Linked DNA regions of Novosphingobium sp. G106. The protein of the gene in region 1 interacts with the protein of each later gene in a pairwise test. Links are inferred from orthologs where the notes say so. Each region holds a gene or a part of one and is shown on either strand. Other genes may lie near its edges.

Evidence for each region.
Region 2: the proteins of secB (region 1) and secA interact in binary tests that used the Escherichia coli proteins (3 or more experiments, as listed by UniProt). The link is inferred for Novosphingobium sp. G106 from one-to-one orthologs.

The regions. Positions count from the first base shown.
Region 1 is NZ_JAHOOZ010000001.1:5,186,167-5,189,874, forward strand. What follows is about bases 665-3,383. They hold secB (protein-export chaperone SecB), read left to right. Parts: upstream 665-1,631; coding sequence 1,632-2,135; downstream 2,136-3,383. Other genes in these bases: KRR38_RS25305 (murein transglycosylase A), read right to left, coding at 665-681; KRR38_RS25310 (Tim44/TimA family putative adaptor protein), read right to left, coding at 688-1,371; murJ (murein biosynthesis integral membrane protein MurJ), read left to right, coding at 2,201-3,383. In the rest of the region: more of KRR38_RS25305, read right to left, coding at 1-664; more of murJ, read left to right, coding at 3,384-3,708. UniProt on the Escherichia coli protein: One of the proteins required for the normal export of some preproteins out of the cell cytoplasm. It is a molecular chaperone that binds to a subset of precursor proteins, maintaining them in a translocation-competent state.
Region 2 is NZ_JAHOOZ010000001.1:1,078,698-1,082,687, reverse strand. The notes cover bases 667-3,990. They hold secA (preprotein translocase subunit SecA), read right to left. Parts: upstream 3,612-3,990; coding sequence 867-3,611; downstream 667-866. Other genes in these bases: KRR38_RS05070 (hypothetical protein), read right to left, coding at 3,702-3,977; KRR38_RS05080 (hypothetical protein), read left to right, coding at 671-847. Also shown: KRR38_RS05090 (hypothetical protein), read left to right, coding at 1-58; KRR38_RS05085 (hypothetical protein), read right to left, coding at 141-383. UniProt on the Escherichia coli protein: Required for protein export, interacts with the SecYEG preprotein conducting channel.

The sequences.
Region 1 (3,708 bases):
GAAATAGAACTCCACCGGATCGGCTGCCCAGGCGATCTCCAGCCCTTTGCCCATCAGCGCCCCGTCCTCGATGTCGCCACGGGTGTAATAGGACACGAAGCGGCCGGTCTCGTCGTAGCGGCCGAGCGGCTGCTTCCCGTCCGACGTCGGCGCCGCGTCGCCGGGGCGTGCGCGGACGAGGTCGGGCGGCATGCCATAGACCGGGACGTCGTAGCCCGGTTGCCGCGTGCGGACACCGGCGATCTCGGGCTCGTAATAACCGGTGGCGAAAGCCGCGCCGTCGCCGATCCGCGCGGTCTCGAAATAGCGAGTGAAGAAGCTGCGCGCGTCGGACAAGGACCAGCCCGGCGCGGCGTCGCAGGCGGGTTTCCAGTCGGCGCCGCGGGTCAGGCCGGTGCCGTCGGTCCGCGTCGTCAGTCGTGCGCAGCTCAGGCGAAAGGCTGCGAGGGCTTCCGCGGCATCGTCGGCGGGGATGCTGAGCGTCGCGATGTCACGGCCGCGCGTCACGCCCGCAGAAACGGCGTTGTAGGGAAGAACGATCGGCGGCTGGATCACCGGACGCGTTACCGGGGCCCGCCTGACCGGCGGTCGAGGACCGTGACTGGGAGGAATGAGAGGGCCGCAGGCCGAGAGCAGGACGAGCAGCGCGAGCGCCGCGATCTTGCGCGCCCTGCTGCCCACGAAAACCTACCCTTCGTCGGTCTCGTCGAGCAGCCAATCCGGATCGGAGGAGGCGACGTTGCGGCTGAAGTTCCAGATGTCGATCGCCTCGATCGCGTCGTTGAGCGAGCCGGCGACCACGGCACCTTCGGCGTTGCGCGTCACTGCGGCGATGTCCGAACGGAAGCGCACCGTGATGCGCGCAAACGGCGCTTCGAAGCTGGCGGCGCTGATCGTCGCTTCCTCGATTCGTACCAGGCGGTTGTCGAGCGTTTCGCCTGCAGCGACGCGCGCGTCGATCGCGGCGGCAAAGCCTTCGTAGACATCCCGATCGCAGAGCTGGCGGAGCTCGTCCTTGTCGCCGCGCCAGAAGGCTTCGAGGATCATGCGGTAGGCGCTGCGCGCGCCTTCGATGAAGGCATAGGCGTCGAACTGACGGTCGGCGGCGGCGATGGCGCGAAGGCCGCGTTCGACCGTAGCGGTCACCGCGGGGATGTTGCGCGGCTGAAGCGCCGGGCTCGGAGCCTGCTGCTGGCGCTCGACGGGCTGGCGTGGCGCCGGCGCGGTGGGAGCCGCATTCGTTCCGGCCTTGCCGTCGATCCGGCCCGGCATCGTCTCTTCCTCGTGCTCGGCGCGGCGGCCGAGCACCGAATAGAGCCGCAATCCGAGAAAGGCTGCGATCATGGCCAGAATGACGATTTCGACGGTCACGCCTTCGTTTTCCAATCCTGAATGCCCGGTAAGGGGGCTGTCATAGTAACCTCAGATAGGGAGGGATGACAAATGAACAACGCATGAGCGGGCAATCCGGGCGATTTTTTCGTTAACCGGATGGCATCTTTGCAACGCTGTCCGCCTGCTTCTCCTTCCCGTCTCATTCCGAGACCCAAGCCACGCCATTGCTGCCCGCCGCATGCGATGCTAGGCGCGCGATCACGTTACACCTGCAAGCGTGAAGAAAGACGAAAGCCATGGCCGACGACGGCAACATCATTTCCAACCTCGATCTCGGCGGCAATGGCGAGGACACGGCCCCCGCCGCCGGCATGATCTCGCAGTACGTCAAGGACCTCTCGGTCGAGAATCCCAACGCGCCCGACGCTTTCAGCTGGCAGGACGCGCCGCAGGTGGACATCCAGTTCAACATCGCGGCACGCCCGATCAACGATGAAGTCCAGGAAGTCGAGATGAAGATCGTGGTGACCGCCAAGTGCGAGGCCGGCACAGCCTATATCGTCGACCTGTCCTATTGCGCGCTGATCGGCATGCGCAACATCGACCAGGCGCAGGCCCACGCCTTCACCTATGCCGAAGCGCCGCGGATCATCTTCCCCTTCGCCCGCCGCGTCCTGGCCGATGCCGTGCGCGACGCCGGCTTCCCGCCGCTGATGCTCGAGCCGATCGACTTCAACGGGCTCTATGTCCAGCAGCTCGCCGGGCAGCAGGGCGAAGGCGCGCCGGTCGGCAACGCCTGACCCAACGGTCATGCCCCTTATCCTGCCGGCCATGTTCTTTTTCCTGCCGGCAGGTCTTTAGGGCGATGAATCTCCTCAAGGCTACCGGCACGATCGGCGGACTCACACTCGTCAGCCGCGTGCTCGGGCTGGTGCGCGACAGCCTGTTCGCGCGCTATGTCGGCGCCGGTTTCGCGTCGGACGCCTTCCTGGTGGCCTTCCGGCTGCCCAACATGTTCCGCGCGCTGTTTGCCGAGGGCGCTTTCGCTTCGGCCTTCGTGCCGATGTTCAACCGCAAGGTCGGCGATCCTGACGGCAACGGCCTGCGCGACGGGCTGGACTTCGCCGAGCAGGCCCTGGCGGTGCTGCTGCCGGTGCTGCTGGTGCTCACCGTGGTGCTAGAACTGGCCGCCTGGCCGCTGACCCTGGTGCTGTCGGGCGGGTTCAACGACGTCAGCCACGAGCAATTCGCCTTCGCCGTGCAGCTGTCGCGGTTCACCATTCCCTATCTTATGCTGATCAGCCTGGTCTCGCTGTTCGGCGGCCTGCTCAATTCGCTGCACAAATTCTGGGTCAACGCCGCCGCGCCGATCCTGCTCAACCTGACGATGATCGCAGCGCTGGTGTTGTTCCATTCTGACAGCGCGCTGGTCACCTCGCGCAATCAGGCGATCGCGGTCTCGGTCTCGGGTCTGCTGCAGCTCATCTGGCTCGCCTGGGCCTGCCGGCAGAACGGGGTGAGCCTGAAACTGCGCCGCCCCCGGCTCAATCCCGAGGTGAAGCGGCTGATCAAGCTGATCCTTCCCGCCGCAGCCGGCGCGGGTGCGGTGCAGATCAACCTCGTCATCTCGACCGCGCTTGCCGCTTCGCTGTTGTCGCACGGATCGGTCACCTACATCTACATGGCCGACCGGCTGAACCAGCTGCCGCTCGGGCTGATCGGCATCGGCCTCGGCACCGTGTTGCTGCCGACAATCTCGCGCCAGCTCGGCGCGAAGGAAGATGCTGCGGCGATGGAGACGCAGAACCGCGGCATGGAACTGGCCCTGCTGCTGACCCTGCCCGCGACGATGGCGCTGGTGCTCTGCGGCGAGCCGATCGCCGCCGCTCTGTTCGGCTACGGCAAGTTCGATGCCGCCGACACGCACTACACCGCGCAGGCGCTGGCCGCCTTCTCGATCGGCCTGCCGAGCTACATCCTGGTCAAGGTGCTGACGCCCGGCTTCTACGCCCGGCAGGATACGAAGACCCCGGTGCGCTTCGCCATGATCTCCGTCGGCGTGAACCTCATCGGCAACCTCGCGCTGATCCTGCCGCTGAAGCACATGGGGCCACCGCTGGCGACGGCGATCGCCTCCACGGTCAACGTCTGGATGCTCTACCACACGCTGGTGAAGCGTGGGCATTTCACCCCCGATGCCCGCCTGAAGCGCCGCGCCTGGCGGCTGGCGCTGGCGGCGCTGGCGATGGGCGGCGTGATGTGGGCGGCGCAGGGGCTGTTCATGCCCTATGTCCACGGCACCTGGACCATCCGCATCGCCGCCATGGCGGCGCTGGTTTCGGCGGGCGTCGTCGTCTATGGGCTCGCCACCGT
Region 2 (3,990 bases), 4.1 Mb from region 1 along the record:
CGCCCAAGCCACGCAGGTCATTTCGGACGAAGTCACCATGATCAAACGCGGCGGATAAACGTCGTCCGACAGCCGGCAGAGCACGAAAAAGGCCGGCTCTCCCCTGAGAGAACCGGCCTTCTGCGTTCGAGCTGGCGTGCTTAGTGCGCGGCGGCTTCGGAAGCGGTTGCCGCAGCGGCGGGAGCCTCGGAAGCGGCGGCTTCGGACGCGGGAGCCGATTCGACCGGCGCGGGCGCTACTGCATCGATCGACGCTGCGGTCTGGTCGGCCGGATCGGGCGTCGCCGCGGCATTGGCATTGGTCGATCCGCCGCCGCAAGCGCTGAGGCTCAGACCCATCGCCGCCATCGCGACGAGCGCCGCGCCCTTGATCATATTCTTCATCGAAACTCCTTCCAAGACGATCGCGCCCGGCCAGCGCGAATCCTTGGGGAAGAATCCGCACGGCGCAGGCGCGCAAGGTGGGCGATAACCAAGGCCAAAGGGGCTGTAAACCGACCAAGCGTACGCTTTATCGCGCATGGACACCGGCTCGGGTGCGCAGCCCTCCCGCCCGCGTGGCAAAAAACACATTCTGCCCGTGCGTCCCGCCACCGAAGGGAATGTTAACCATCGCCATAAGGGCTTCATCAAGCCGCCGCGCCGGCGGAACGCGTGATCGGAGACCAGGCATGAACATCATCGGCAAGCTTTTCGGCGTCAGCGGGCAGGCCGCCTTCACCGGCAACCCGGTCTCCGAAACTGCCCTCCCCGGCTACAGCGCTTGGTACTCGCAGCAGATGGCCCGATCCTTCGCCAAGAAGCGGACCATACCGGTGCTGCGCTGCGACCTGCTGCTCGCGGCCTGATCGTTTACCCGGCGCCCTTTTACCCAGCTATGCCGTGGCAGTGCTTGTATTTCTTGCCCGAGCCGCAGGGGCAGACCGCATTGCGGCTGAGGTTCTGCCCGGCATAGGGATCGCCGCCAGCCTCGGCCAGGGCCACCCCCGCCTCGGCGAGACCGAAGGCGCTCGTCGGCGAGGCGCCAAACACCGGCGACGCCGACACTTCGCCGCTCGGCGGCGGCATGGTGAAGGGATCGATATGCCCGGTCAGGAAATCAGGTAGCTCGGGCAGGCCGATCTCGGGTGCCGGCGAGAACTGGAGGTCGCTCGTGGTCAGGATGCGCGTCACGTCCTCGCGGATGGACTCCAGCATCTTCTCGAACAGCCCGAAGGCTTCCTGCTTGTACTCGTTGATCGGCGTCTTCTGCGCATAGGCGCGCAGGAACACGACCTGGCGCAGCGCATCGAGCGTAGCGAGGTGCTCCTTCCAGTAGTGATCGAGCCGGTCGAGCAGCACGCTCTTCTCGACCTGCCGCCAGACGGTCTCGTCGTTGGCCGCGATCTTGGCTTCCATCTTCTCGGTGGCGAGCGTGGCGATGCGCTCCTCGATCACTTCGGGATCGAGGCCGTCCTCGTCCATCCAGGCATCGATCGGCAGGTCGAGCGCCAGCACGTCGCCGACCCGCTCCTTGAGCTGTTCCGTGTTCCAGTGCTCGGGGTAGGAGCCTGCCGGGCAGGCATCGGCGACGATCGCGTTGATCGTGTCGTTGCGCATGTCGACCACGACGTCGTCGACGGTCTCGGCATCCATGATGTCGGCGCGCTGCTCGTAGATGACCTTGCGCTGGTCGTTCATCACGTCGTCGTATTCGACGACCTGCTTACGGATGTCGTAGTTGCGCGCCTCGACCTTCTTCTGCGCGGTCTCGATCGCCTTCGACAGCCACTTCGAGCCGATCGCCTCGCCATCGGCGAGGTTGCTGTTCATCATGCGCGCGAACAGCGTGTCCGGCCCGAAGATGCGCAGCAGGTCGTCCTCGAGGCTGAGGTAGAACTTCGACATGCCGGGATCGCCCTGGCGGCCCGAACGGCCGCGCAGCTGGTTGTCGATGCGGCGGCTTTCGTGACGTTCGGTACCGATCACGCAGAGCCCGCCGGCGGCGAGCACGAGCTGGCGCTGCTCGGCCACTTCGGCCTTGATCTTGGCCACCGCGGCGTCACGCTCGGGACCTTCCGGCATGTCCTTGAGCTCGTCCTCGGTGCGAAACTCGACATTGCCGCCCAGCTGGATGTCGGTGCCGCGGCCGGCCATGTTGGTGGCGATCGTCACCGCGCCGACGCGGCCCGCCTGAGCGACGATGTGCGCCTCCATCTCGTGGAAGCGGGCGTTGAGCACGTTGTGAGGCACGTTCTCCTGGCGGAGGAACTCGGAGAGCAGTTCCGACTTCTCGATCGACACGGTGCCGACGAGCAGCGGCTGCCCTGCCTCACTGCGCTCCTTGATTAGCTTGGCGATGGCCTGGAACTTGTCGTTGGTGTTCTTGTAGAACTCGTCGTCCTCGTCAATGCGCTGCACCGGCACGTTGGTCGGGATGGTGACGACGTTCATCTTGTAGATGTCGAAGAATTCCGGCGCCTCGGTCGCCGCGGTGCCGGTCATACCGCCCAGCTTGGGGTACATGCGGAAGTAGTTCTGGAAGGTGATCGAGGCCATCGTCTGGTTCTCGGGCTCGATCCGGACGCCTTCCTTGGCCTCGACCGCCTGGTGCAGGCCGTTCGACCAGCGGCGGCCGTCCATCATGCGGCCGGTGAACTCGTCGATGATGACGACCTTGTCGTCCTTGACGATGTAGTCGATGTCGCGCTTGAACATGACGATGGCCTTGAGGGCCTGGTCGAGGTGGTGGACCACCTGCGTGTTCTCGATGTCGTAGAGGTTCGAACCTTCGAGCATGCCCGCGTCCTCGAACATGCGCTCGACCTTCTCGACGCCGTCCTCGGTCAGGGTGATGTTCTTGGTCTTTTCGTCGGCATCGTAGTCCTCGGGCACGAGCCGCTTCACCACGGCGTCGACCTGCATGTAGAGCTCGGACTTGTCGTCGGTGGGGCCCGAGATGATCAGCGGCGTGCGCGCCTCGTCGATCAGGATCGAATCGACCTCGTCGATCAGCGCATAATTGAAGGGGCGGTGGACCATCTGGCCGCGCTCGTGCTTCATGTTGTCGCGCAGGTAGTCGAAGCCGAGCTCGTTGTTGGTCGCATAGGTGATGTCGCAGGCATAAGCCTCGCGGCGCTGGTCCTCGGAGAGGTTGGGCACGATCACGCCCACGGTCAGGCCGAGGTAGCGGTATATCTGGCCCATCCAGTCGGCGTCGCGGCGGGCGAGGTAGTCGTTGACCGTGACGACGTGGACGCCCTTGCCCTCGAGCGCGTTCAGATAGACCGCGAGCGTCGCCACCAAGGTCTTGCCCTCGCCCGTGCGCATCTCGGAAATCTCGCCGCGGTGCTGGACGATGCCACCGATCATCTGCACGTCGAAGTGCCGCATGCCGAGCACGCGCTTGCCCGCCTCGCGCACCGTGGCGAAGGCCTCGGGCAGGATATCGTCGAGCGTCGAACCCGCGGCCAGCGCGGCCTGGAACTTGGCCGTCTGGCCGATCAGCTCTTCTTCGCTCAGCGCTTCGAGCGCGGGCTCATAGGCGGCGATCTCTCTGACGATCTTGTCGAGCGACTTGACGTAGCGGTCATTGGACGAGCCGAAAACGGCCTTGGCGAGTGCCCCGAACATAGCGAATTCCTGACGTGGAGATGGTTTGTATGACGTAACGGGCGCCGCCTTCAGGCAGCACCAGGCGGGGATCAAAAGACGGCCGGCGCGCTATTCGCGCGCGCGGTCGATCCCGGGCAGAACCGTCCAGGCCCGCCATTCGGTCGGCGTCAGCGCGATCGGCAGGCAGCCTGCGATCCGGACCGTCTGCTGCATGATCGGCGCCGCGCAATCCTGCGCCCGGGCAACCGCGACACGGGCCTGAGCGGCTTGCGCCTGCACCGTCCCGACCTGCGCAGTACCGACCCCGCGCATGCCGGTTTCGGCATGTGCCGTCTGCGCGGCGAAACCGAGCAGCGCAAGCAGGGCAAGAAGAATGCGGGTCATCGTGCGCAAGCAG